4 regions of the Paenibacillus sp. KS1 genome follow, and region 4 is predicted to be linked to each of the others. Evidence: riboswitches for the same ligand, from Rfam matches in the RefSeq annotation. Region 4 holds a riboswitch; each other region holds the start of a gene.
The links. Region 4 has a riboswitch for cobalamin ahead of BBG47_RS22030 (1-propanol dehydrogenase PduQ). Riboswitches for the same ligand answer to the same signal wherever they lie in the genome.
Positions count from the first base shown of each region.

Region 1: it holds a riboswitch for cobalamin, as region 4 does, so the genes downstream of both, BBG47_RS15080 (ABC transporter substrate-binding protein) here and BBG47_RS22030 (1-propanol dehydrogenase PduQ) in region 4, are expected to answer to the same signal.
Region 2: it holds a riboswitch for cobalamin, as region 4 does, so the genes downstream of both, metE (5-methyltetrahydropteroyltriglutamate--homocysteine S-methyltransferase) here and BBG47_RS22030 (1-propanol dehydrogenase PduQ) in region 4, are expected to answer to the same signal.
Region 3: it holds a riboswitch for cobalamin, as region 4 does, so the genes downstream of both, BBG47_RS06335 (S-layer homology domain-containing protein) here and BBG47_RS22030 (1-propanol dehydrogenase PduQ) in region 4, are expected to answer to the same signal.

Region 1 covers NZ_MAIS01000041.1:12,906-20,294, forward strand. The annotation lists gene BBG47_RS15065 (adenosylcobinamide amidohydrolase) at 1-549, shown strand, start outside; gene cbiB (adenosylcobinamide-phosphate synthase CbiB) at 590-1,555, shown strand; gene BBG47_RS15075 (histidine phosphatase family protein) at 1,586-2,467, shown strand; cobalamin riboswitch at 2,664-2,875, shown strand; gene BBG47_RS15080 (ABC transporter substrate-binding protein) at 3,337-4,338, shown strand; gene BBG47_RS15085 (FecCD family ABC transporter permease) at 4,356-5,399, shown strand; gene BBG47_RS15090 (ABC transporter ATP-binding protein) at 5,396-6,265, shown strand; gene cobT (nicotinate-nucleotide--dimethylbenzimidazole phosphoribosyltransferase) at 6,556-7,389, shown strand, end outside.
Region 2 covers NZ_MAIS01000038.1:12,067-19,455, forward strand. The annotation lists gene BBG47_RS14385 (L-lactate dehydrogenase) at 1-49, opposite strand, end outside; gene BBG47_RS14390 (metal-sensitive transcriptional regulator) at 274-666, shown strand; gene BBG47_RS14395 (cation transporter) at 715-915, shown strand; gene BBG47_RS14400 (heavy metal translocating P-type ATPase) at 1,053-3,467, shown strand; gene BBG47_RS14405 (HesB/YadR/YfhF family protein) at 3,658-3,948, shown strand; cobalamin riboswitch at 4,161-4,351, shown strand; gene metE (5-methyltetrahydropteroyltriglutamate--homocysteine S-methyltransferase) at 4,675-7,002, shown strand.
Region 3 covers NZ_MAIS01000012.1:67,365-74,753, reverse strand. The annotation lists gene BBG47_RS06345 (energy-coupling factor transporter transmembrane component T) at 1-49, opposite strand, end outside; gene BBG47_RS06340 (DUF4430 domain-containing protein) at 51-1,064, opposite strand; gene BBG47_RS06335 (S-layer homology domain-containing protein) at 1,172-5,470, opposite strand; cobalamin riboswitch at 5,623-5,815, opposite strand; gene rlmN (dual-specificity RNA methyltransferase RlmN) at 5,949-7,046, opposite strand; gene BBG47_RS06325 (hypothetical protein) at 7,341-7,389, opposite strand, start outside.
Region 4 covers NZ_MAIS01000082.1:18,092-25,480, forward strand. The annotation lists gene BBG47_RS22010 (collagenase) at 1-1,909, shown strand, start outside; gene BBG47_RS22015 (LytTR family DNA-binding domain-containing protein) at 2,125-2,562, shown strand; gene BBG47_RS22020 (DUF3021 family protein) at 2,575-3,033, shown strand; gene BBG47_RS22025 (alpha/beta hydrolase family protein) at 3,175-4,491, shown strand; adenosylcobalamin (AdoCbl) riboswitch at 4,604-4,755, shown strand; gene BBG47_RS22030 (1-propanol dehydrogenase PduQ) at 5,143-6,285, shown strand; gene BBG47_RS22035 (BMC domain-containing protein) at 6,481-6,837, shown strand; gene BBG47_RS22040 (EutP/PduV family microcompartment system protein) at 6,850-7,281, shown strand; gene BBG47_RS22045 (ANTAR domain-containing response regulator) at 7,359-7,389, shown strand, end outside.

The DNA.
Region 1 (7,389 bases), on a different contig from region 4:
ATGGTTCATTATCAGTTCAATTGTGCAGATCCGATAGAGTATCTTCGTCTGACGTGTGTAGAGAAGGGGTACGCTCCGGAGCAGACCGTTGGGCTTATGACCGCTGCTAAGGTGAGCCATGCATCTGTTGCTGAGCAGGATGCGGATGAATGTTCGCTTCTGTGCGTAACGACTGCCGGAACGTCTAATGCGGCTCGTGCTGGGATGCCGCGGCGAGTATTCTCATCTTATGAACCATTGAAGCCAGGGACGATTAATTCCATTCTTATTATGGATGGCAAATTGTCTGATGCCGCGGTATGGAATGTGTTCATGACGGCAACGGAGGCCAAATGTGCGGCTCTGTCTGATCTGGGCATCTTAGATTCAGAGACGGGGCGCATTGCCACGGGGACGACGACAGATGCAATTGTATTTGCCGTGATAGACAGTGGACGATATGAACCTGTGCATTGCTATGCAGGTACAGCGACCACATTGGGTCATGCGGTCGGACAACTCGTTTATACTACCGTATATGAGTCTGTCAAGACCCAGCATGAAGCGTGACCGCTAACAGATTGGAACAACCTACTAGGGTGGGAGACATATGACAGCAGCGTTCATCATAATAGCAGCATACATATGGGATCGGATTGTAGGCGATCCTCGGGCTATCCCGCATCCAGTCGTTGGGATAGGCAAAGGAATAAGCAGAGTAGAACGTGTTATACGCAGGATAAGTCCTTCCGAGCAGGCACTCAAGCCGCTAGGCATCCTGCTGCCGATTATCGTGGTAGGAGGGGCGTATGCGTCGACTTGGCTTATACTAACAGGACTATATCATGTTCATGAATATGTAGGATGGGTTGCCGAGGCATTGCTCATTGGAACGACAATTGCGGTAAAGGGACTGAAGGATGCAGGGATGGCTGTGTATCGGAGGCTGAAGGAGCAGGACTTAGAGGGTGCAAGGCGAGAAGTCGGCATGATTGTCGGCCGCGATACAGAGCAATTGGATGAACCGGAAGTCGTGCGAGCTACCGTCGAGACGGTAGCGGAGAACATTGTTGATGCGGTCATTTCGCCGCTATTCTTCGCACTTATCGGAGGCGCTCCGCTGGCTATGGCATATCGTGCGGTGAATACGCTCGATTCTATGGTCGGCTATAAAAATGAGAAATATCAGAATTTGGGCTGGGCATCTGCCCGCCTCGATGATATCGCCAACTGGATACCAGCACGGATCACTGCTGTGCTCATCACGCTGAGCGCTTGGATTCATCGGTATGATGCACGCAGGGCTTGGTCAATGGCGCTTCGAGATGCAAGCAAGCATCCAAGCCCGAATAGCGGGTGGGCAGAGGCAGCAGCAGCAGGTGCGCTTGGCATCAGGCTTGGCGGTTATAATGTGTATAAAGGAATACGTTCGTTCCGCGCTTATATGGGGGATATGAAGCAGCCTCTGCAAGCAGAGCATGTGCCTGCGGTATGCAGGCTGCTCGTAAGCAGCTCGACAGTCTTTGTTATTCTGGCAGGCCTGCTCCTATATGTGCGCGGAGGATGGCTTCTGTAGATGAATGGCGGATGAAGGAGTACAAATGGGATGACACGGACAACTAAATGGAATGCTCCCGCTATTCATCGGAACCGGCGTCGTTCAGGAGCATCGAAAAACAACAGGAAACGATTATTAATGACAAGACATATGTTACGAAAAAAGAGTCAAGCAAGCGGCAAAATTGTGCGCTTCGCACTTGTTCGTCATGGCTTGACGCAAGAGAATACGGAGCGGCGATATATTAGCTATTCGGATGTACCGCTATTGCCGGATTCACCAGAAGAGCTCCGAGCTCTTCGCCGAACATTGGCGCATCCATCACCGCTGCTATACACGAGCGATATGCGCCGCTGTCGCGACACGCTCGCCTATTTGCGTCCGCGTGACAGCATCCAAGCTGTGGAGGACACAAGGCTGCGAGAATATGACTTCGGTATGTGGGAAGGGTTAACCTACAATGACTTGAAGGAAGATCCACAGTATCGAAGATGGCTTGACGATTCATCAGCCATCCAGCCGCCGCGCGGGGAACCGTGGCAGTCCTTCTGTACGCGAACGGCGCATGTATGGTGGGAAGTGCTGCGCAATGCGCGTGATTCCTTCATCAGCAGCGGAAATCATATGGAACGGCAAGAGGGCGCTATCCGTCGTCGGCCGTACCATTCTTCGCCGCTGCCACGTGGACGTGTGCTGCGCAGCAAGACAAGCCGGATGCAGAGACAGTCATATGGAAGCGGGCCTAGTCCGCGGCCGGATGTTGTCATCGTCACACACGGGGGCGTCGTTCGTCGCTTATATACGCTGGCTTTCCCGCGGAAGTCATTCTGGGAAGCCGCTGCGCCAATCGGTGGCGGTGTTATGATTACGGCGAAGCGATGTGCCCGCAAATGGAAGTTCTTGCGAGCAGAACGGCTTCCAAGCAGATGATGACGTTTGTGTGTCAAAGCAGGTTCATTAGATGCACGCAATGATGTAATCTATTGCAACGCAGAGGCTTTTCCCCTATAATCAATTATCGAGTTTAGCACTTGGATGACGAAATGTATTCCATATTGAATAATCGTGATACTTCAGGTCCTTGGGTATGTATGCGGTACGGATCCATACGCGTTGCTCGGTAAGAGATACCGATGTATTGTATGGTCGATGCATATTCGAGGTTAATAGGGAAGCCGGTGTGAACCCGGCGCGGTCCCGCCACTGTGAATGGAGTGTTGCGCTCATGATGCCACTGTCGAATTCGTTAGTGTGTGCTGTATGAACCGCTATGGATGGGAAGGCGAGCTGCAACGTATTCTCCTAAGTCAGGAAACCTGCCTGAAGATGGACGAGCTGTATCCTTCGCGGAGAGGATCACGTCATTGGCGTAATGCATCAGGCAACATGGCAGCGCAGCTGCTTGCTTCCTGCTTCTAGGTGTCTGTTGAATATTGCGATAGATGACTTTGTGTTCCCCCGGATCGAAGGATCGGGGGTTTTTGCTGTATTTGGAAATGATTTCACATCCCATCAAGCACTTCGTTTGTACAAGGTAAACTGCAGTTCAATGCAATTGCACAGCACGAATGTATATCACAAATTCAGTCACAGTAGGATTTACAGCTCAGGTATATGCAAGTGCTCATTGACAACTGATACCGAATGGGGATGTACATACATTCTTACGGCAAGTGCAGCTTGCAGTGCATTATCGTTCGCATGGCGAAGGATGGAACCGCTTTACACCTGCACGGGTAGTACATGGTTAGAGACTAGGAAGAATGACGCGAGGGAGAGATTCTGACATGAACAAATGGCTGAACAAATGGCTGAACAAATCGGTAGCGGCGCTATTGGCGCTTATGCTTACAGTAGGACTGGCGGCTTGCGGCAATCAAGATGCGGCTAAGCCTGCTGAGAATAATACTGCACAGCAAGAGTCCAATGGCAATGGGGCTACAGAACAACCGAAGCAGGATGATCTAAAAACGACGTATCCGCTGACTGTTAAGGATGCAACGGGTGAAGAATTCACATTCGACAAAGCGCCAGAACGTATTGTGTCCGTGTCTCCAGCTGAGACAGAGTCCTTGTTCGCACTTGGATTGGATGCACAAATCGTTGGGGTGTCTGATTTTGATGATTATCCGGAAGCAGCGAAGTCCAAAGAGAAAATGGGCGGCATTACGAAGCCGAATGAAGAGGCAATTATTAAAGCTAAGCCGGACATCGTGTTCACAGGCATCTCGATGAAGGAGCCAGTTGTGAAGAAGTTCCGTGAGCTGGGCATTAAAATATTCAAGGTAGAACCAAAAACGTACGACGATGTGATTAAGAACATCGAATTGTATGGTCAAATTACGGATCAGCAAGCTAAAGCGAAGACGATTGTTGACAACATGAAGCAAGTGCGTGAAGATGTGAAGTCGGCCGTTCAAAGTGCGGAGAAGAAAAAGGTGTATATTGAATTCTCCCCAGGCTGGACAGTAGGCAGCGGCGAGTTCATGAACGAGCTGATTGAAATGGCAGGCGGCACGAACGTTGCGGCTGATTCAGCCGGCTGGATTCAAATTAACGAAGAGAACATTATTAAATCCAATCCGGATGTAATCATGTTCACGCAAGGTGTAGTGGACTCCGAGACGAACAAATCCTTGGAAGAAATTATTCGTGGACGCAGCGGTTGGAATAACATCAATGCAATTAAGAACAATCAAGTAATCGGTGTGGATCAGAACCTGATCAGCCGTCCGGGACCTCGTGTAGCTGACGGATTGAAGGCAGTTGCGAAGGCGGTTCATCCGGACTTGGTGAAATAATCATCGTGGAGAAATCGATGAATAAAATGGGTTGGTATGGAGGAGCGGGTATTGCGCTTCTCCTTTTGTCCGTTGTAGGATGTCTTGCTGTAGGCTCTGTACAAATGCCAATGGGGGAAATTGCTCAAATTCTTCTTCATCATATTCCAGGGCTGGATCAGTTCATACCGGTCACATGGGATGACGCTTCCGCGCAAATTATGATGAAGGTACGCTTCCCACGAGTTCTATTGGCAATGCTCGTAGGGGCGGCGCTTGGGGTCGCAGGTACTGCATTTCAAGGAGTGCTGCGCAACCCGTTGGCAGATCCGTATACATTAGGGGTATCTTCAGGGGCTTCTGTTGGAGCCGCATTCCTTATTTACTTCGGTTTGCAGTATTCGCTGTTCGGCGAATGGACGATTCCTGTCGTTGCATTCGCTACAGGGGTAGCGACCCTAATGTTCGTCATTAAGCTGGCCAGTGAGCAGGGGAAGATTCCAATCGAGACACTGATCTTATCTGGAGTCGTGATGCAAGCCTTTCTCGGCTCCATCGTCTCCTTTCTTGTAGCCATGACAAATCAGACGATCAATGAGATTTTGTTTTGGGTGATGGGCAGTTTGGCGATGCGAGGCTGGTCTTATACAGTGGTGCTCGCTCCTTATTTGGCAATTGGCATTGTTATTCTTATTGCATATGCAAGACCGCTTAATTTGCTTGCATTAGGTGAGCGGCAGGCCTCGCATCTCGGACTTCATGTAGAGCGGACGAAATGGGTAGTGCTGCTGACGGCAACGATGATTACGGCAGCTGCCGTATCTGTCTCCGGCGTCATCGGCTTTGTCGGATTAGTCGTTCCGCATCTGCTGCGCTTAATTGTAGGCCCTGATTATCGATATTTGATACCGCTCTCAGCAATTGGGGGAGCGATATATGTGATGTGGGCAGATACGATTGCCCGTACGGCATTCGCACCGACAGAAATCCCACTTGGGGTTGTAACCGCGTTTCTAGGTGCGCCATTCTTCGCCTACTTGCTTATGCGCAATAAGCGAGCGAAACGGGGGAAATGGTCATGACACAGCGAATAGAACATCTTCCGAAAGCAAATCTAGATCATGCAGAGAGCAGCAATCATGCTATTCAAATGGAGAAGGGCAACATCATTGAGGTTCAAGGACTGAGCAAGCATTACGGTGAGAAGCATGTGCTGCAAGATGTGGATTTCGCTGTGGAGTCTGGGGAGTGGGTTGGCATCATTGGTCCGAACGGTAGTGGCAAGTCCACGCTTCTGTCTTTGTTGTCAGGAGTGGATCGACCTACTTCTGGCTCTATACAGCTTGCTGGTCAAATGCTGGGTACCTATAAGCGTAGAGCACTATCTCAGATGATGGCAGTGCTGCAGCAGGAAGCGCTTCCGCCACTTGGATTTACGGTGCGCGAAGTGGTTGAGATGGGACGTTTCCCATTTCAATCATGGCTTGGATCAGAATCCGAGGATAGTGGAGAGATTGTAGACCGGATTATGGAGAAGCTGCAACTGACGGAGCTGGCTGACTATCCGCTTGATCGGATTAGCGGCGGGCAGCGCCAACGAACGGCATTGGCCAAATTAATGGTGCAATCCCCTTCTGTAGTCCTGCTGGATGAGCCGACGACGTATTTGGACATTCATTATCAGGTGCAATTTATGGATATTGTTCGGGAGTGGCAGCAGGATTGCGGGTTGACGGTCGTATCCGTGCTCCATGATTTGAATTTGGCTTCTTTATATTGCGATAGGCTTGTTGTCATTCATGGAGGCGGCATTGCTGCTGAAGGCACACCTGAGCAGATCATGACTACGGAGCTGCTGTCACGTATTTTTGCCACAGAGACGACGGTTGTGCCGCATCCCGATACGGGCCGCCCTCAGATTCTTATTCGACCGAAGCTAGGGTTATAGACGGCCCTGGAAAGCATAAGTTGCTGTAGTTTTGCAATAACGAAATTTATAGCATTCCGCTTGAAAATCGATAACGATGAATATAGTGGATGTTGCATGGAACAAGAGTGGATAGGAGTCATAGTCAGAAAGAACCACAATCTGTGCACGGATCTAAGATCACAACTAAGAACTGAAAACAATCATTTGCACATTTAAGAACAGAACTAAGAAATGAATACAACTATATGCACATCTATGAACACAAGCTTGAACACATGAAAATCAATTTGACAACGGAGATGAGCAGCATGAATGAACGATTGAATCAACTGATCGCACAAATTAAGCCCTTGGATGAGCAGGCAATCCAATCTGCCATTGAACATCAAAATCAATTGACGAAGCCGCCGGGAAGCTTGGGAGTACTCGAGCAGGTTGCGATTCAAGTTGCAGGTATTACAGGAGAGGTTAAACCACAATTCGAGAAGAAGGCCGTTATTGTCATGGCTGGCGATCATGGAGTATGTGAGGAAGGCGTTAGCGCATTCCCATCCGAAGTGACACCGCAGATGGTGTATAATTTCCTCCGTGGCGGAGCTGCGGTCAATGTTCTGTCGCGCGAAGCTGGTGCAGACGTGGTATGTGTCGACATCGGTGTCAATGCGGACTTGGACGATCCGAAGCTTGTATCGCGCAAGGTGCGTAAAGGAACGGCGAATATGGCGAAGGGGCCTGCTATGTCGCGAGAGGAAGCAATCTCTGCGATTCTAGTAGGCGTTGATATTGTGGAGCAGTACGTTCGCGAAGGATACCGCCTGTTCTCGACAGGGGAGATGGGCATTGGAAATACAACGGCGAGCGCGGCGATGCTGTGTGCATTTACTGGAATGGAGCCTGAAGAGGCAGTAGGCCATGGGACAGGCATCGGCGACGCGCAGTGGAAGCATAAATGCAATGTGGTACGGCAAGCGCTTGAAATCAATGCACCGAATCATGAGGATGCATTGGATGTATTGGCGAAGGTAGGCGGGCTGGAAATTGCCGGTCTTACGGGTGTTATTCTAGCTGCGGCGGCGAATCAGGTTCCGGTTGTGATAGACGGGTTTATCTCCAGTGCGGCTGCTCTGGCTGCTGTACGATTA
Region 2 (7,389 bases), on a different contig from region 4:
AGCCCGATCCGATCAACGCGACGCGGGACACTTTTGTCATTTGGGTCATAATAAGTGTGCCTCCTCGAAAGTAGTAACAATAAGTTCGTCTGTTAGACAATGGGCCTGAAGCCAGACTAACACTTAAATTTTAACCATTTTCCGAAGAAATAACCAACCCTAATTTACCACAGCGAGAAATTTGCGTTAGCTGCAAAAGCAAGCTTTCAAAAAAAGGGCTTGCATAGGGTAGGGGGGTATAGTATAGTTAATGCATGAGGTGGTGATACACAAATGTCAAACGAACGTATCGATGAACAAGTAGATGACGTGATGACCGCTGCTTTTGGTACAGAAGATGCTTGCCATGCAAGTGAAGAAGGGTGCGAGCACCACACTCCAGACGGGAAGCGGAAGAGTCATCACTCGGATGAGATGAAGAAGAAGCTGGTTCACCGCTTGAATCGCATTGAAGGTCAGGTGCGAGGCGTGAAATCCATGATTGAAAAAGATACCTACTGTGACGATGTGCTGAATCAGATCGCATCCATCCAGTCTGCACTTCATTCAGTTGGCAAATTGCTGCTCGAGGGGCATATGAAGAGTTGTGTCGTTGAGCGATTGCAAGACGGGGAGCCAGAAGTCATCGACGAGCTGCTAACAACGATTCATAAATTACTAAAATGAGAACATGGCCTGTTCCATTAAGGAATGGACGACAGAGGAGGAAGTAAGATGGTTAATGAAACATGGACAGTAGAAGGTATGACATGCGGGCACTGCAAGCAAGCAGTAGAACGTGCAGTAGAAGGTACGGGTGCAACCGCTCAGGTTGATTTGGCTGCGAAGCAAGTAACCGTATCTTATGATGAGTCCAAAGTAAAGCCGGAACAAATCCGTGAGGCAATTGAGGATCAGGGCTACGACGTCGTTTAATGATTAGGCGCCGATTCTCATATTATGCTGAATACGATGATTGATTACTGCAAAGAACACTCCTTCAGAGGAGTTTTCTTTTGGAATCAGATATAGGGTATAGGGGTATGTTCGAGAAGGATAAGGAGGACATGACAATGGCAGAAAAGCAAGCAACGTTGCCGATTGAAGGAATGACCTGTGCCGCATGTGCAACACGAATTGAAAAAGGCTTGAATCGTATGGACGGCATCGCAGAAGCATCTGTCAATCTTGCTTCAGAACGAGCGGCCGTGCAATATGACGGTGATGCAGTAACCTTGCAGCAAGTCGTTGATAAGATCGAGCATCTCGGATACAAGGTTCCGGTAGAAACGTTGGATTTGCAAATTGAAGGAATGACTTGTGCCGCTTGCTCCACTCGCATTGAGAAGGGGCTGAGCCGTATGCAGGGAGTGCAGACGGCAGCAGTCAATTTAGCAACGGAGACGGCGAAGGTCACCTTTATTGGATTGAAGCAAGAAGATATATTGAATAAGATCTCTCAGCTAGGTTATACGGGGCGGCTGAAGAAGGAAGAAGGCGAGAGTGAACAGGAATCGCCAACACAGCGGAATATACGTCGATTGCGTAATACGTTCCTCGTCTCTGCCCTATTGTCCATTCCACTACTGTGGTCCATGGTGGGTCATTTTTCGTTCACCTTATGGATTTGGGTGCCGGAATGGTTCATGCACCCTTGGGTGCAAATGGTACTGGCAGCGCCGGTTCAATTTATTATAGGGGCACGCTTCTACGTTGGGGCATTTAAGGCACTCCGCAGTGGGAGCGCCAATATGGATGTGCTTGTCGCGCTCGGTACGACCTCAGCCTATGTGTACAGTGTGTACTTGGCGTGGCAATGGCAGATTGGCGAGCTTCATCATCCTGAGATGTATTTTGAGACGAGTGCTGTTCTCATTACGCTCATTCTTCTGGGTAAATGGCTGGAGGCTTCAGCTAAAGGGCGGTCTTCTCAAGCGATCCAAGCTTTGATGGGGCTGCGTGCCAAAACGGCAACCGTTGTGCGCGACGGTGAACAAGTGGAAGTGCCTGTGGAAGATGTGGCAAGTGGGGATCTCGTACTTGTTCGCCCAGGTGAGAAAGTACCGGTAGACGGCATTGTAGTTAGCGGGACATCGACCGTGGATGAATCCATGCTTACCGGTGAAAGCGTCCCTGTTGAGAAGCAAGCTGGCGATAATGTATATGGGGCTACCGTGAATGCGCAGGGGGCATTTACGATGAGAGCGACTCAGGTCGGCTCCGAGACGGCCCTCTCGCAAATTATTAAAATCGTTGAGGAGGCGCAGGGCTCCAAGGCTCCGATTCAGCGGATCGCTGATAAAATATCAGGCATCTTCGTGCCGATAGTCGTTGGGATTGCGGTGCTTGTATTCTTAATTTGGTATTTCGCTGTTGAACCAGGCAACTTCGGTGTAGCCTTGTCTCGAACCATTGCCGTACTCGTAATTGCTTGCCCGTGTGCGCTCGGCTTGGCAACGCCAACGTCGATTATGGCGGGAACCGGACGTGCTGCAGAATATGGTGTACTATTCCGTGGCGGCGAGCATCTGGAAGGCGCCTATCGGGTGCAGACGGTTGTGCTCGACAAGACAGGAACCGTAACAGAAGGGGCTCCTTCGCTTACAGATGTTGTATTGCATGATGGGAATGAAGTCGAGAAGACAGAACTCTTGACCTTACTGGCATCTGCTGAGAAGCAATCCGAGCATCCATTGGCACAGGCGATTGTGAAGGGATTGTCGGAGCAAGGGATCAGTACGGTCGAACCGGATTCATTTCGAGCTGAACCTGGATATGGAATAGCGGCTGAGGTGAATGGGCATCAGATCATTGTCGGCACACGCAGATGGATGGAGAAGAACGGGGTAGCAAGCGCAGGTGCGGAGGAAGCATTGCAAGACATGGAGCAGGCAGGCAAGACGGCAATGCTTATCGCGGTTGATGGCAGCTGGAAAGGCATAGTTGCCGTTGCCGATCAAGTGAAGGCTTCTTCGAAGAAGGCCATCGAGCGGCTGCATCAAATGGGGATACGCGTTGTTATGATGACAGGAGACAACACCCGTACGGCCAGAGCAATCGCGTCACAAGTAGGGATTGATGATGTATTTGCAGAGGTGCTGCCTGAACAGAAGGCACAGCATGTGCGCGAGCTGCAGCAGAGAGGCAGTGTCGTCGCCATGGTAGGCGATGGAATTAATGATGCGCCAGCTCTGGCAGCAGCGGACATTGGGTTCGCGATCGGTACAGGTACGGATGTAGCAATGGAGACGGCAGGCGTAACCTTAATGCGTGGCGACTTGAACGGCATTGCGGATGCGATGGAGATGAGCCGCCGTACCATGCGCAACATTAAGCAGAACTTGTTCTGGGCACTTGTATACAATACGATTGGTATCCCGATTGCAGCAATCGGATTGCTTGCCCCATGGCTTGCAGGAGCGGCTATGGCCTTCAGCTCGGTATCCGTTGTACTGAATGCACTGCGGCTTCAACGCATCAAGCTGTAGCCTGACAGAATTTCACGGTAGAGATCGTGATGTTCCTAAACAGAAGGAAGCATATAATCATATCGCTGAACGTATTATGCGGTAATGATGATGCGGATCATTGACGAACTGTCAACTTTGGTGTTAACAAAAGTGGCGGCCACATGGTATGATCAAATCGGATGAAAGGTATGATTAAGGAGGTCTGAACATGCAATTACGCGTTACAGCGAAGGCAGTCGAGCGTTTTTTGGCTGATTGGGGATTCACAGCAGGAGACTCAGTACGCATATTCGTCCGCTACAGCGGATTCAGTGCTTCAGGACCTTATTCATTCGGCATCATGAAAGACAGTCCGCAATATCCAGCAGTGACGGAAGTTGTGAACGGCATTACGTTCTTTATGGAGCAAAATGATGTATGGTTCTTGGATAATCGTGAATTGACGCTAGATGAGAAAGGCGAAGATATTGTCTTTCTGCATGAAGGAATGGTCATCTAGCGCATCAACCCGTAATCATCAATAGGCGAGCCGAGAGGCTCGCCTATTGTGCATGGATAGACGCCTAGTGAATCGGAGTTTAATGAAGATAAGGTCACAGCTCCGGTATTTGTTTATTTTGGTTAGAGATGAGAAAAAATCCTTGTCATTCGTTCTGGTTAGATATATAATCGTTCTCAATTGGGGGAAGCGTGACTGCGACTTTCAATGCAATTGAATATGAGGAAACAGGTGCTTTGGGTAACGTCGAAGCTTAATAGGGAAGCCGGTTGGAAATCCGGCGCGGTCCCGCCACTGTGACAGTTGAGGTATTGCGAGAGAGCCACTGGTCGTAATCGATCGGGAAGGCTGCAAAGGCCAATGAAGCTGAAGCCAGGAGACCTGCCTGTTTTGACAACACTGTTCGTACCTACGGGAGATAGGGAAGTGTTCGTAAGCATGGATATCGGTTTTCGATTCCTCTTAGCATGAGGGTAGTATGCTAATGAGACGGAAGGATCGATTTATTCCACTATGACTTCATGGACGTTTACGAGACATTTCTGTTGTTGGACAGGAATGTCTTTTTTGCATATTGGGATGCAATGAAAATTTCTGAAGTCTGAGTGATAAAGTCACATATGGTGGGGTAGAGCGTTCAACTGCAATCTTAATTCCGTGTTAAGCGATAGAAATTGTACAACTATATCCCGTACGGCAAATTGACTCATGGAGAGGGGCAGTATGATGACCGTTCATTCAATCAAGACAAGCACAGCAGGTTACCCTCGGATCGGATACGACCGGGAATGGAAGAAGGTATTGGAGCAATATTGGGCTGGGAACAGTTCTGTTCAGCAGCTGGAAGAAGAATTGGCGCGCATCAATGATGTTCGGCTGAAGACGATGCAGGACGCTGGCATTGACCTGATTCCAGTAAATGATTACTCCTGGTATGATCATGTGCTTGATATGACAGCCACATTCGGATTGATACCGTCACGGTTTGCATATGACGGTGGAGAAGTGAACGCAGATTTGCTGTTCGCCTTGGCTCGCGGTACACAGGATGCGGTAGCTTGCGAGATGACGAAGTGGTTTAATACGAACTATCACTACATTGTGCCGGAATGGGAAGGCAAGGCGCCGCAATTGACGGTCAATCGCCCGTTGCAAGCCTATCGCCAAGCGAAGCAGATTCATGGCATTGAAGGTAAGCCAGTCATCATCGGGCCATATACTTATGTCCGCTTTATTAAAGGGATTAAACCGGAAGAGCGCCTGAACGTTCTTCGCCAATTCGTAGGGGTATACGGACAGTTGCTTAGCGAGTTGGAGGGTGAAGGTGTGCAGGCTGTGCAATTGGATGAACCTGCATTCGTGCTGGAAATGCCAAGCGAGCATTGGGCTGCTGTGAAGGAAGTCTATGCCGAATTGCGCAAGGCAGCACCAAGCTTATCATTATGGGTTCAGACCTACTTCGATGCGGTGTCCGACTACGAAGCGTTCGTGTCGCTTCCGGTGGATACGCTCGGATTAGACTTTGTTCATGATAGAGGGAGAAATGAAGCAGCGCTTCGTCAATTCGGATTCCCTGCGCAGAAGCAGCTTGCTGTCGGCATTATTGATGGCCGCAATATTTGGCGTACGGACTTAGCGGCTGCTGCAGTATGGCTGGAGTCTGTGGAAGGGATTGTACCGAAGGAACGCTGGATTATTCAGCCATCATGCAGCCTGCTTCATGTACCACTCACGGCGGCGCGGGAAACTGAGCTGTCAGCACCAGTGCGCGAGGCATTGGCGTTCGCGGATGAGAAGCTGGAGGAGACTGCCCTACTTGCTCGTCACTTCGCAAGCCCGAGTGAAGAGACGCGTGCAGCATTAGCAGAGAGCGGTGCTCGTGTTCAAGCATGGCGGACAGAACCATTAAGACAGCGTCCACAAGTCGTTCAGGCGTTGGAAGAACTGCTTCGTGCAGAAAAGGAAAAAGGAATTGAACGTCTTCCATTCGAGGAACGCAAGGAGCTTCAACGCAAGCGCTGGCCATCGCTGCCGCTCCTGCCGACCACAACGATTGGCAGTATGCCGCAAACTGCGGATATCCGGCGCGCACGCCTTCGCTTCCGCAAGGGAGAATGGGATGCGAAGACGTATGAAACCTATTTGGAAGAAGAAATGACACGCTGGATTTGCATTCAGGAAGAGATCGGCATTGACGTGCTGGTACATGGTGAATTCGAACGCACGGACATGGTCGAATACTTTGGCGAGAAGCTGGACGGGTTCGCGTTCACGAAGTTCGGCTGGGTACAATCCTATGGCTCGCGCTGTGTAAAACCACCGGTTCTGTACGGAGATGTGGCGTTCACAGAGCCGATGACGGTGAAGGAAACGGCATTTGCGCAGTCCTTGACGTCTCAGCCGGTTAAGGGGATGCTTACGGGCCCGGTTACGATCTTGAACTGGTCGTTCGTACGTGACGACATTCCTCGTGAGCAGGCGGCATTCCAGCTGGCGTACGCGCTTCGTCAAGAGATTGCAGCACTGGAGACTGCAGGTATTGGCATGATCCAGGTCGATGAGCCTGCGGTGAAGGAAGGTATGCCGCTTAAGGCGGAGGACGCTGTCTATTATACGGATTGGGCAGTGCTTGCTTTCCGGCTTGCAACATGCGGAGCAGCGCCTGAGACGCAAGTACACACGCATATGTGCTATTGCGACTTCTCCGACATGGTCGATACGATCCGCAAGATGGATGCGGACGTGATCTCGCTCGAAACGGCACGCAGCGGCGGCGATATGATTGCTACGCTGGAGGAGCAGAGCTATGAGCTTGGCATTGGTCTGGGTGTATATGATATTCACAGTCCACGTGTGCCTGCTGTAGAAGAGATTGATCGGATCATCGAGCAGGCGCTTCGTGTGCTGCCGGTTGAGACGTTCTGGATTAACCCAGATTGTGGTCTGAAGACGCGCCGCGAGCCGGAGACGGTAGCTGCACTGCGCAACATGGTAGAAGCAACGAAGCTTGCTCGCGCCCGTCGTCAAGCTTCTGTGCTGCCTACGGAGGCATAATCTATGTTATAACAGTTTATAGTGAATCGATTTTGTACAAGTGAACTGCTAGGAGAGTCCAATCAATCATAGTTTGGTAGTAGCTGTGATAAATGAAAATCTACTTGGCATTTTGCTTGTGGTACATGTTGTTAAGGACACTGCCCCTCGTCGATTAATTATGGTGCTTGACCTTTGACAAGGCCCATGCAGTGTCCTATTTTCTAAATTAGCAACTTTATGAGTTGAAAAAGTTTTCGATCCTTAATAGGATGCTCTGAGGTCATCGAAATTGGACAGAGGCTTCGCCTCACCAGTGAGCTTCTGTTCCACGATCAATTAGTAAAGAGCTTATGCCGATTGTTATACAGGAAGGAGGGCTTTTGTGTAAACTCATGTTAAGCAATC
Region 3 (7,389 bases), on a different contig from region 4:
AATAGGCGAAACATAATCGTGGATGCAAGGTAGAGAAGCCGTGTATCATATCAACTCTTCCCGTCCCATAATCCGTCGTCTGTACCTGCGCCTAAATCTTTGCCTAAATCCTCTGTATATAGCCATTGAATATGATCGCCGGGCTTAACCTCCCACGCGCCAGCACTTTTGTTCGGAAATTTATTGTTAATGCTGTACATCCATCCGCTGCCTGACCCTTTGTCGAACTCATATAAATTATCAATGCCCTTAACATAAGCAGCCGCGCCGGCACCACTGAAGTCCATTTGTATCTTCTTGGCGCGCGTCGCTTTTTTCAATATATCCATCACGGTTTCCGAATCACCGATTTCAATTTCCTCTGTATTTAAAATTGTTCCAATTTCAGAGGATCCAACGATCGTGATTTGAACGGTTTTAGAAGGAGGCGGGGTAGCATCCGTTTGCGTGGTCGTTTTCTTTTCTTTCGTCGTCTTTGAAGTCCCTGCCCCTTGCTTTTCATTGTCCAGCTTCTCTTTCCGTACAGCATCCTTGTTCACCGACTTAGGCGAAGAGACATCTGATCCTTTTCCATCCTGCTGTATGTCTTTCGGTTTCTTGGATAGATCCGTTGATGAACTGGATGACGGTTGTGACTTCGTATTCGATTTCTCCGCAGCATTATTCTTCTCTACGCCCGAAGACACTTGTTCTTTCCCGTTAACCGCAGAATCCTCTTCCACCACCTTGTCTGACGATTTAGCCTTACTAGTGGCCTCGTCCTTCTCCTTCTCCGACTCCGTTTGCACAGATTCAGAGTGTGGATCCTGTTCCAACTGTGATTGCGGTTTAACCAGTTCTTGGTTCGTCTCCTGAGGACTGGAATCTTCACTCGCTCTATACTCAATAGATTGGCCTTCGACCTCTTTATTTTGTGATGTGGTTGAAGCAGTGTACTGCTCATCTGGCATCTGCACACGACTACCACTGTAAATCCATATCGTGGAGAATACGATCGCTAGTACGGCCAAGCCTCCAAGCAGCTGCCCCTTCTTACGCCAAAGCACTCCCAACCAATCGCGCATACCCTCACCTCATGCCTGGCATCATCGTGATGCCATGTTATAACCCTATGAATAAGTTCGAATAAGGAAAGAAGGAGATTGCTCTCCTTCTTTCTCACAGTTGCTAATTATTTGTCGCTGTGCAATCTCACCATGACGACAGCGGCCATTTCTCTTGTCACATGCTGTTGAGGCTTAAAGTAACCATCATCGCCTGACATCAGGCCTGCTTGATATGCATATTTAACATATGGCAACGCCCAGGCAGATACCTGCTTCTGATCTTTCAGTGCTGTTGAAGTTTCTGTGCTCTTCGGCAATCCCTTCATTCGTACAAGCACAGTTGCCATCTCTTCTCTCGAGATTGCCTGATTCGGTGCGAATTTCGTTGCGGAGGTGCCCGAAATAAGGCCTTTGTCCTTCGCTGCAGCTACATAGCCTGCATACCACGACTTGGCGCTTATATCAGTGAACCCTGAGTCTGTGCCTAGTGGCTGTAGACCCGCATACTTCACGATCAAGGCTGCAAATTCAGCACGGCTCAATTCCCGCTTCGGTTCAAATTTAGACGTATCCTTATCCTTGTTCGTCCCTTGCATAAATCCGAGCTCCGTTGCCTTGTTTACCGCTTCCTTCGCCCATGCAGAAATCGAAGTCTCATCCGTATACGTTATTTTCACGTCTTTTGGCTTCTGTGTGCTTGTTGATGCAGCGTCCGTCATATCATAAAGACTACTGCGATTTGTCACAAAGCGATCATAAGCTGCCAACGCGAGCAGCGCTTGCTGTGTCGCCATATAATTGCTTGCTTCGCCACGACCGTGTGCAAAGCCGCCATCTTTATTAGCATACGTGCGCAAAGCTTGCAGCAAACCCCCGCCATTTTGCACAAATCTCTTATCTTCCAAATCAATACCGAGACTAGACAGTGCTACGATCACCTGCGAGATGCTCTCACTAGTCTCTACGCCCCACGCCTTGAATCCTCCGTTAGGAAGCTGCTTGGAGGACAACCATGCTAACGCCTTATCTGTAGCTACCTTGACCTCTTTGCGTTCCTGATATTTCGCTAACGCTTGCAGTGACATAGCGGTCATATCAATATCGCTCGCTGCACTAGACTCTTTGCTTAGAGGGAATCCGCCATCCGTATTTTGTTGATTCAGCAATTGCTGAATCAGCTTATCTCTTGTCCATTGTGCATCATTAGGAATGGTGGATTTATTCGCATCCAAGGCCAACAAGCCAAATACGAGACCATTTATGCCTTGATTCGTCATGCGAGCATTATTATAAATTTTCTCCAGCAGATTATAGCCGGCTACATTGCTTGGATCCTTGCCGATTGCTGAAACTACGAGAGCTATACGTTCGTAGTCGGTCACCAAGCGGAATTCACCTTGTTTCTCTTTCACAAAGTTCTCTAATGCTGTGTAGTACGCAGATGGTACTTGCTTGCCTGATCGAGCAAGAGCGATGGCATCCCAATCAACAAAGCTGTCTTGAGCGGTAAATTGTCGATTGTTCTGTACCCACGCAGAAGTACTGTTCAAGAGCGCTTGCAGCTTAGCCGATGTCTCTTTTTGCTTCGGTGTAAGCTCTTTCCCACCTTGATCTGTTACGTCCGGTACACCGATGCCTCCAGGCAGGTTAGGCTTAACGGGTACTTTTGTGTCTCCTTCGAAGTTGTCTCCGATGTCTTTGCCTAAGTTTGTCGTATACTGCCAGCGAAGTACGTCTCCCTTATTTAAGCGATAGATTCCTGCGCTGTATTTTGGGAAAGTGCCGTTAACAGAATACATCCAGCCACTTAGATCCTTAGCTCGCAGCCCGTCAATTTCCCAAACATAAATAGAACTTCCTCTACCTTCTCTATCTATCGATATTCCTGATTTTGCGGCTACTCTCTCCAACACAGTAAAAGCTGTATCTCCATCTTGAAGTGGTACCGTCATTGGGGCAATAATGTCCCCCGCTCCGATTGAACGCTTTTCTACTGAAAAGGTTATCGTATCTGCAACAAAAGGTGGCACGACAACGCCGCCACCATTTCCGGTGCCTGTACCTTTATCTCCACCAGGTACTTCTGGTTTTTCGGTACCTGTTCCATTATCCCCGCCAGGTACTTCTGGCTTTTCGGTACCCGTTCCATTATCTCCGCCGGGTACTTCGGTTCCTCCGTTACCTTCCTTGGCTTTCGTTATATAAGTGACAAATTCAGAAAAATGCCTTGTCTTGATTACGAGTTCGCCTTGTTCTCCATAGGAGTAGGCATCATCATTACGAACAGATGCATCATCGTATTTTTGTATAGCAGTAAAAGTCCCACTGGCATCCAAATATCCTGCTTCATTATCTCCCTGACCCTTTAACACTAGCGTTACATGCTGATTGAATTGAATATCTTGATCTCCGCCTAGTTTGACACGCAGATCAATGTTCTCTGTCTCCTTCTTCACATGAGATAGAACTTCGTTCACTTTTGCAAGAAGCGCCTCATTATTTGCATCCCCACTATGAGGAAGTTCCAGTTTTTTGTCCCAAGCCGGAGAAATGACAACAGTATTCGATTCAATTTCAAGATATGTACTACTCGTTACCGAAGTAACATGTGGCAATTCTTGTTTCGGAAACACAAGTATTGTCTTGTTGGATGACAATTCATCTTGTGGAGAGCCTATTTCAACTCTCTGTTCCTTCTCATCGACTTGAATCACCTTGTCGTTCGGTTGATTAGGCTTGTCTTGATCCTCAATATCCTTGCCTAAGTTCTTTGTATATTGCCAACGGAGAATATCTCCATCCTTTAATGGGTATGCTCCTGCGCTAGACTTCGGTGCGACTCCATTTACGGTATATACCCATCCGCTTCCATCCCCATGATCCTTTTCCCAAAGGTCATCGATACTTTCTACATATACAGAAGCACCTTTCCCTTGGAACTCTAATTCGATCCCCTGTTCCTCCAGCACTTTCTTAAGGATGGAAAAGGCTGTCTCTCCTTCATAGATCGGTACGGCAGTTGGCACTAGAATATCTGGCTCGTTTAAGGTGCGTCTCTCCACGGATAAAGTAACTAAACCAACCGGTTTAGGTGCCTCTATGCGAATACTGACTACGTTACTGCTTACAATGCCTGCAGTCGTTCCTGCCAAGGACTGTATCGCAACAGTGCCTGCTTTTGCACGACCACTGAATGATATTTTTACTTTTTCATTACTCAGCTTGGAGATTTCCTTCAGCTTTAGTCCAGTCGTTCCTACATCGATAGACCAGCTGTCAGCTTTAGTAGACTCGACTCTAAATAAATCGCCAGACAGTGTAATCTCAACTTCCGGATCTACCGCGCCATTATCAATTTGAGAGGTAGTCAAGATGCTTGAACGATAATTCTGTAGCGGCTTCGCATCAGCAATACGCGACCATACGGATTCGCCGCTTTGAATATCCAACAAGGCAGTAAGCGCCTGCTGTGTTGCCATGCCATTACCATCAGTGTCCTTAACTAGCCAAGCAAATGAACCGTCAGCCTTCTGAAATTGAGAATACGCATCCAAAAACGTTTTCCCATTCTTCGTCCATCTAGAGCCAAATACATCTTCACCTGAAGCGATTAAGCCGGATACGGAAGTAGATAAGCTATTCGAATTCTCGTCCCCGACGATACCCTCACTTTCAGAAGCGAATCCTGCACTGTTCAACTGACGCTTCATCAGTAAGTTCTTTGCACGTTCAATCGCCTGCTCAACAGCGCTATCTCCTTGATATTGGCCTAATGCCAGCAGGGCCATTCCAGTTATATCGGTGTCACCTGTGCTTCCCGTAGCCTCAAGTCCGAATCCGCCGTCTGCGTACTGGGCACTGAGTAAATACTTCAGAGCCTTCTGTCGAGATGCGTCATCCTTCCATACCCCGACATCCTGTCCCCGCTTCAATCCGGCATTGAGTGCAAGTATGGACCAAATATGCTTATTTACGGCACCAAAGGATCCTGTTGTTTGATTTTGCTGTGATGCTAAATCTGACCACAGGTTTCGATTTGTTTCCCAAGCATGTTCAGGATCTCTCCCCATCGAAAGCAAGCCGAATATGTATTGTATCTGTTCCGTTCCATTGGATTGGGGACGATATCGTCTCGGCTCCTTCTTTTCCCACGCGGGCAACTTCCAAGTCCCATCATGCAAATCTTGACCCGCACTCCACAGAGCAACAAGCTCCCACCATGAATCACTTACAGCGTCTTGATTAGAAGCATCATTATAATAGTCCTTATAATATTGAACCGTATGTTCAATCATGTTATTTAACTGAGTATTGCCCTGCCCACTAGCCGCTCCTATGACTTGTGGCTGTACAAGTGATAACAACAATACGATACTTAGTAATGCAGACAAGCTCTTCTTCAACATTCTGTTCGTAATCTTCAATGTCCGCTCTCCTTATAAATCAATATAAAGGCAATAAAAAAACACCTTTCCTTGTTAGAAAGATGTTAGGTAACCACTTCTGTGCAGCCAAATACACTAGTAATCTCCTACTAGCAGCACGAATAAACATCCCCCTCCCATCCTCGTGAGAAATATAGAGCACTTATATGGCAGGTCTCCTGGCTTCGCATCATCGCTCGACAATCTACCTTCCCGTTAACTCAGTTAACAGTGGATAAAAGCCTTGATTATCAGCTCTGCGTTACAGTGGCGGGACCGCGTCGAACTCGCATCGACTTCCCTATTAAGCTGCGCATGCACAGCACCATATAAACTATTTCTATGTAATTGCGATAAGAATACGCGGTTTTATTGTAGCAAAATTTAGCATGACGGACAAAGAACTTTCTCATAGACAGCACGAAAAAAAGCGCCCTACCCATTGGTAGGTACGCTTTTTGTAAACTACAAATTGATTTTAGCTCATAGCTGCCTGATCGGCACCAGCACCGCTTTCCTTCTTAATCTGCTTACTGCGAAGCTGTCCGCATGCTGCATCAATATCTGTGCCATGCTCCAACCGTACACTGCAGCTAATGTCATTTTTCTTCATGACATCATAGAAGCCGCGAATTGACTCCTGCTCACTGCGCTGATACTGGCTGTGCTCATCAACTGGATTGTACGGAATCAAGTTCACATTGACCTCGTCCTGCATCTTCCACTCTTGAATCAGCTGCACCAACTCAAGCGCGTGCTCCTGCTGATCGTTCACGTCCTTCAGCAAAATATATTCCAGTGTCACCCGTTGGTTCGTCGTGTTGATGAAGTACCGAATCGCCTCCATCACCTTCGCAATCGGAATCGCGCGGTTAATCTTCATAATGCGCGTGCGAAGCTCATCATTCGGCGCATGCAAGGATAGGGCCAAGTTCACCCGCAGATTAATATCTGCGAAGTCTTTAATCTTATTCGCCAATCCACTTGTCGAAACCGTAATTCGTCTCGCTCCAATTGCCAGACCTTTGTGGTCGGTAACAACCCGCAAGAAGTCAACGATATTCTCGAAGTTATCGAATGGTTCTCCGATACCCATCACGACGATATGGCTGACTAAATCACCCTCACCCACTGCATCCAAATGGTGCTGAACCTTCATGATTTGCTCCACAATCTCACCGCTCGACAAGTCGCGGCTCTTCGCCAGCAGTCCGCTCGCACAAAAGCTGCAGCCGATGTTGCAGCCAACCTGAGTCGTCACACATACCGACAGCCCGAATTTGTGTCTCATCAATACTGTCTCGATCAAGTTGCCATCCTGCAGCTTGAACAAGAACTTGATTGTGCCGTCAGCCGATTGCTGCTTCACATGCTCGCTAAGCGTATGAATAACGAAGTGTTCAGACAGCAGTGCTACGCTGGCTTCATTTACTTCTGTCATATCAGCGAAATCCTTGACCCGCTTACGATATAGATAATCCCACACTTGGGATGCCCGTGACTTCTTATGCCCCCGCTCCTCTAACCAAGCGGCCAACTGATCCAATGTTAATCCATAGATGGATTGCTTATTCATCTAGTGCCCTCTTTTCAACACGTTAAAATTCTGTCTTACTTGCTTATAAGTTCTTCTATAAATCACTGAACTTCCTCTTATAATCTGATTATTATTGTCCCAGAACTTCTGAAATATAACAAGAGTCTTTCCCGTTATAGTCAATAAGTGATTGTTTTCATAAGGGATGTCGAATGCCATCAGATATAATTAGCTTAAATGGAAAAGGGGCGCCAGTTGTGGCGCCCTCTCTTCTATTATTTAGAACCCATAATTATATATAACATAACCATTCTGCTCTCTATATTATTTATTCTATTTTCGTTCCATGCGAACGAGATTGCCGAAGTTATCAAACTTGGCT
Region 4 (7,389 bases):
GGCGGGGGGCCAATTGACCCAAGAGCAGCTTCAACGCTTATATTGGGCGGCGAAAGAAGTGAAGGCCCAATTCCACCGGGTCATCGGCAATGACAAGCCATTAGAGGCGGGAAATGCAGACGATGTACTTACGATCGTCATTTATAACAGTCCGGATGAATACAAGATGAACAAGTTCTTGTACGGGTACGACACGGAAAACGGCGGTATTTATATCGAAGGGGTAGGTACCTTCTTTACGTATGATCGCACGGAAAATCAAAGTATTTATAGTTTGGAGGAGTTGTTCCGGCACGAGTTTACCCATTATTTGCAAGCACGCTTTGAGGTGCCGGGCCAGTTTGGACAAGGGCCGTTGTATCAAGGCGGACGCATGCAATGGTTCGATGAAGGCGGAGCCGAATTCTTCGCTGGCGCCACGCGAATGGAGGGAATTAAGCCCCGCAAGTCGGTTGTCGGCTATTTGGTTGGTGACGAGCCGGGGCAGCGCTTCACTGTGTCGGATACCGTAAATTCAAAATATGGATCATGGCAATTTTATAATTATTCCTTTGCATTATACGACTATTTATATCATCATGACTTCAATGCGATGGATCGGATTCATCGTGCCATCCGGTACAATGATGCGAATGCTTATGAGCAGCAGCTCGCGTCCATAAGCGGCGATGCACGCACGAACGAATCATACCAGCGCTCTATCGACGAGGCGGTTGCCCGCTATGAAGAATTGTCGACACCGCTCGTATCTGACGACTATTTACAAGCGGTGGAGCAGAAGCCGGAACTCGAAATTTACGATGAGATCACGAATGTGGCTGAACTTCGCAACAGAAGCGTTAAGAAAAGCAATTCTGGCTTGTTCCAGACGTTCGAACTGCGCGGCACGTATGTCGGAGGGGCTTCCGCAGGAATCGAACAAGACTGGCAGACAATGAACAAGCTGACGGATGGCTTCTTGCATACGTTATCGGATAAGCCGTGGAATGGATTCAAAACGGTTACCGCATACTTTACCAATTATCGTGTTAATGATGAAGGCAATTTTGTATATGACGTTGTGTTCAATGGCAAGCTTCCTGAAGGGACAGACAGTGGCAAGGATGTTGTATTGCCAGACGGCGGTACCAATTCCGGGAACGGCAACAATAGTAACAGCGGGAACAAAGATGGGGATCGACAACCAGATGTTACGGATCGTGAACCAAACGACACATGGAAAACAGCCATCCGGCTCGACGGTACAGGAAAATCTGTATCCGGTAAAGTGAGTGATACAGATGCGTTGGATGTTTACCGTTTTGACGCGAAGCAGGCGGGAGAATGGATGATCGAATTGGAATCGGCGCAGGAGCGGGGGGTTGCCTGGGTGCTTTTCCACGAGTCTGACCAGGACAATTATAAGGCCTATCCGACTAAAATAGAAGGGAACAGCTTAGCTGGCTCCATTTCGGTTGATGAGCCGGGAACCTATTATTTGCATGTATATGCGATAGCGGAAGGAGATCAGACTTATAATCTGGTAGTTAAGCCGGAAGGGCAGCAACAGCCAGAATCAGAGCTTTCTCTGTTCGAGGAGACTGAACCGAATGATGCGCTAGACATGGCTAACGGACCGGTACCATTTGGCCGGACGATCATGGGAACGCTCGAAAGTGACGACCAGCAGGACATATTTGTCATTGACGTGGACAAACCGAGGGCGCTGAACATTGCCTTGGAGAAGCAGCTTGGCGATCACGTGAATTGGGTGTTGTACCGCGAAAGCGATAATGAGCAGATTCTGTATCCTGTCGACGAGGACGGCAACTTCATGAAGGGAGAAGTCGAGGCGGAGCCTGGCCGGTATCATTTATATGTGTACAAGTTTGCCGATGAGGATGTTCACTACAAGCTCCAAATTAAATAATATAGAATTTCGTTGGCTATAAGTCGGTTACCGATGTAGGTTAATGGTGAGGCGTGTCACTCTTAAATGAGCGGCACGCTTTTTTCATTTATCAAGTGTTTTGTGATTTCCAATTTTATGAACCACAATTATACTTAGTAGAGTGAGTTTGATGTAAGGAAACGGAAAAGACAAGCGATGACAGACAAAAGGGGCAAATAGGCGGTGATATAGCTATGAAAATATCAATCGAAGAAATCGATATTCAGAAGGAAGAAGAAATTATTATACGATGTCATGAAGTCACTGATGAAATCATGAGTTTGATAAGTCGGATAAAAGTAAAAAATAAGATGCTCATGGGCTTTTATGAGGATACGATTCACCAAATCAAGCTCAGCGATGTGTACTATTTTGAATCGGTGGATAACAAGGTATTTATGTATTGCAAGGATAAGGTGTTTGAAGCGAAACAGAAGCTGTACGAGCTCGAACAGGTAGTCGAGGGGAAGAAGTTCTTCCGCGCATCGAAATCTAGTATTCTCAATATCGCGAAAATATCGTACATCAGGCCGTCTATCAGCGGCAGGTTCGAGGCGAGAATGGATAATGGAGAGACGGTTATGGTGTCGCGTCAATATGTGCCGATTCTGAAATCGATGCTTGGTCTATAGGGAGGGACGAACATGAATGTTTCAGAGATTGTAAAAAGCTTTGTAAGAAATTACTTGCTTGTATTTGCAGGCATTGTCATATTCATCACCCTGCTGAATCATCTAAATATTTGGGTAGACGGCTCGGATGCTTCGATATTTTCTCTCGGTTTCCATCATATATACGCAATCATGATATGCGCTTTGGTGGGTGTCTTGCCAAGTCCTATGTTCTATTATTCTGCTGATGATATAAGCGAAAAGGGAATGCGGTTGCGAATATTGATCCATTTTGTGATCTTGGAAATAGTGTTGCTTATTTTCACGAATTGGATGGGCTGGGTAACGGGAGTAGTTAACACAATGATACTCGCATTTGAAATCGCAATTATCTCCCTGCTTGTCCGTTGGCTTGAATGGAGCAGTGACAGGAAGGTCGCAATGGAAATCAATGAGAAGCTACAAAAACTAAAAAATGATGAAGAACAATAAGACGGGGAGGCAGCAGCTTACCTCGTCTTTTTTACAGCTTACTTTGTTATTCATACAGCATAGTGTCGTTCATATTTACTCTGCACCAATCGTTATGTATGCTGATGCTGCACGAATGAAGCAGAGGAGGCTTGGATTTGGATGATAGGAAACATCATATTGATTATTGCAGCAGTTTGTGAGATATCATTTGCAGTATTCCGCATTTGTACAAAGTCATATCAGAAAAAGATCAAAGCTTTGATAAGGATTGGCGCTTCTGCAGCATTCCTAATTTTCACATTGGCTTCGGTCATTGAGTGGAGCTTCCGTTGGATGGGACTTGGACTGCTGCTGCTTGTCTGGGCGCTACTTGGAGTATGGACGCTCATACGCAGCAAAGAGGAACACAAAGAATATAAAAGCGGCCGCGTTATCAGGAATGCAGTTGGTATGTTTATGCTCGTCGTCATTGCTGTAACTCCTGCTCTCGTATTTCCGCAGTATCATTTGCCCCCAATTACGGGGAAGTATCAAGTCGCAACCGCATCATATACCTATGTTGATAAAAATCGTATCGAACAATTTACAGACACAGGAGAAAATCGGCACGTCAATGTTGAGTTTTGGTATCCTGAACATGCAAACGGTACCTATCCATTGTTGGTATTCTCTCATGGTGCATTCGGCAGCAAAGGAAGCAATATCTCAGCCTATATGGAGCTTGCGAGCCACGGGTACGTAGTATGCGCTATCGATCATCCGTATCATTCTTATTATACGGAATCCAATGACGGAAACAAAACATTCACCGATTGGAATTTTATGCAGGAAGTCATTGACAGCAACATGGGCAGATATACGGTAGAGCAAACCTATGGGCTTATTCAAAAATGGATGAAGCTGCGTACGGATGACATGAATTTTGTAATCGATACGATTTTAGGAAAAGCAAAAACGAGCAGTGACAAGGTGTATCAGCTGATGAATACCCAGAAAATAGGTCTGTTCGGACACTCTATGGGTGGAGCGGCAAGCATGAGGCTTGGCAGGGAGCGTGATGATGTTGGCGCCGTTGTCAATATCGATGCCCCAATGTTTGGCGAGCTCATATACAACAAGGAGACCGATGATTTTGCGGCAAGCAACCAGCCCTATACGACTCCACTTCTTAATATCTATTCTGACGGTGTGTGGGTACAGCTCCTACAGCACAACAGCAAATCCCCTTATGCAGCTAACAAGGTTATTGATAAAAACGGTAAAGTCGTGCATACCGTCCATTTCCAAGGAGCGGAGCATATGAGTCTTACCGACCTGTCTCTCATTTCCCCGCTAATATCCAATATGCTGCAGGGCGGCAGGGTGGCGGAGATTGATCCCTATTACTGTCTTGAAACGATGAATCATATTCTAGTACAGTTTTTCGATTGCTATCTCAAAGGGCAGGGCAGCTTCACATCTGCCGGGACATATTGACGGGCAAATCACTCTTAACTATTTCGATCCTCAACTTTTATCTTTTTTTCATATTGCGTTACAGATTGTTTGTGCTATAATAATTGTCGAATGGATGACCCATTCACGTCATGCACAATAGAAGAAGTTATAGACGATGGAAGTTTGGTGCAAATCCAACGCGGTCCCGCCACTGTGATAGGCCGAATGCTCGGTCTTAAGTCAGGTCTTTTGTCTAGTAACTTTGCCAGGCCAGTCATTTCGAGGCGAAAGTGACTGGTTTACAAGTCTAGTGACGATTGCGCCTCGCTAGGCTTTTTTATATTTTCTTGGAGGCTGTCGACAACGCAGTCGAGTCAGCCTGGTGGTCGCCGCCGAAAATACAAAGATGTACAAGCTGGGCAAGCGGGACGTTTTTCAACGAAGAAGAACCAAATGCACAATGATGTGCATGTCCCACCTTTTTTCTTATACAGATTTGTCGTAATGATGAACTCGATTATATTGAGGTTGACGCCTGTTTGCGTTACGATGTACAGTATAGATGATAATTGAATGATAAGTTGCACAATGGCGTGCACACGACATAACAAGCAAAGAGGCTTTTTGAAGGGATCCATCCCTTTGAGAGGCCTCTTTTTTTGTTGCAACTACTCGTTGGAGGTGCTTTACGTGGATAAACTTTCGATCAAAGCCGATCTCTATATGGGGCATGGCGCGCTGGATCGTCTGATGGAATGGCGTAATAAGCGGATTTTCATCGTTACCGATCCATTCATGGTCAAGTCAGGGATGATCAACATGGTATTCGATCGGCTGCATGAGAGCAATGAGCAATATATTTTCAGCAATATCGTACCTGATCCTCCTGTTGAAATCGTAACCGAAGGTGTTGAGGCATTGGGTGCGTTCAACACAGATTTAATCATTGCAATTGGCGGCGGGTCTGCCATTGATGCGGCTAAGGCGATGAAGCTGTTTGCGCAGAAGCTTCTGAACCAGCAGGAGATTCCATTCGTGGCAATCCCGACGACAAGCGGGACGGGCTCCGAGGTGACATCATTTTCGGTAATCAGCGACAAACAGAAGAACATTAAATACCCACTCGTATCCGATGATATGCTGCCGCAAGAGGCGATATTGGATCCGGAGCTGGTTAAGAGTGTGCCGGACTTCATTACGGCAGATACTGGAATGGATGTATTGACGCATGCGATTGAAGCTTATGTGTCTACAAAAGCGAATGATATATCCGATGCGCTTGCCGAGAAGGCAATTAAGCTGGTGTTTGCTTACTTGCCACGTGCATATAAGGATGGTGGAGATTTAGAAGCACGTGAGAAGATGCATAATGCCTCCTGTATTGCGGGCATGGCATTTAATATTACTTCGCTGGGGCTTAACCATGGCATTGCGCATGTCGCTGGAGCCAAATTCAAAATTGCGCATGGCCGCATGAATGCGATGCTGCTCCCGCATGTTATTGAATTCAATGCGAATTATAAGCCAGGCTATGGCAGGGAAGAGAGCACAGCTTCAGCGGTTCGCTATGCAGAAATCGCGAAAAGCTTGGGTCTATCCGCACCGAATCCGAAGAGCGGTGTACGCAGCTTGGTGCAAGCTATCAAGCAGCTGCAGAAGCAATTGCAGATGTCGCAGACGCTGAAGGAATGCGGAATTGAGAAGGCGCTGCTGGACGAAATGAGAGAGTCGATTGCTGAAGGTGCGTTGAAAGACGGCTGCACAGCGACGAATCCTCGTGTACCAACAACTGGAGATGTGGCTGAAATTTTGAACAAAATGTTTCAATCGTAGGTTTGCGTCGAATTTTGTCTGAATGTGTATTGACAACGTTTGCAGTATTAAAATATAGTAAAGGTAACACAACGGCGTGTTGCATACAAAACCAAGCAAAGAGGCTTCTTAAAATTCCTGTGTGAACTTTTAAGGGGCTTTTATGTTTTTTTACAGCAATTTCACGTGTTTCTGACATGAGAGTGAGATGATGGTATGGAGCAACACACTGAGAAACAACGCGTTATCCAAGAGTACGTGCCTGGTAAACAGGTCACGCTGGCTCATATTATCGCGAATCCGAACCCTGATATCTATAAGAAGCTGGGATTAGGGAATGACGCACATGATTCAATCGGAGTCATGACGATAACACCAAGCGAGGCTTCCATTATTGCAGCGGATATCGCGACGAAGGCGGCTGGCGTACAGATCGGCTTCGTCGATCGCTTCAGCGGATCACTCGTCATTACAGGCGATGTATCCTCTGTCGAATCTGCTATAAGTGAAGTGCTGTTTGGACTTCAAAATATTTTAGGCTTCTCAACTGCTGCGAACATAACGAGAACGTAGGTGAAGAAGCTGATGAGAAAAATTATTTTCGCCGGAAGTACCGGTTCTGGCAAGACGACACTGTGCCAATGGCTGCACGGTCAAGAAATTGCCTATAAAAAGACGCAAGCGATTGAAAGCTTCGACCAAGCGATCGATACGCCGGGCGAGTGCATCGAGAACCGATATTTATACAAGATGCTGCTCGTAACCAGCGTAGATGCTGACGTAATCGGGCTTGTGCAAGATTGCACGAAGGAAGATAGCTACTTCCCACCGGCCTTCGCAACTGTATTCGCCAAGCCGGTCATCGGCGTGGTGACGAAGGTGGAACTGGCCGAGTCGCAGGAGCAAATCGCACAAGCGAGAGCTCATCTGCAGGCGGCTGGTGTGGAACAGATATTTGAAGTCTCGACGATAGAGAATGTGGGAGTGGAGGCGCTTCAGCAATACTTGGAAGCGTAAACGGCTGATTCTATTATTACAAGAGGCGCAATACCAATAGACAAGCAAATAACGGCAGACAATGAGGTGCATGACACATGAATGGAAAAATTGTAATAGTCGACGACG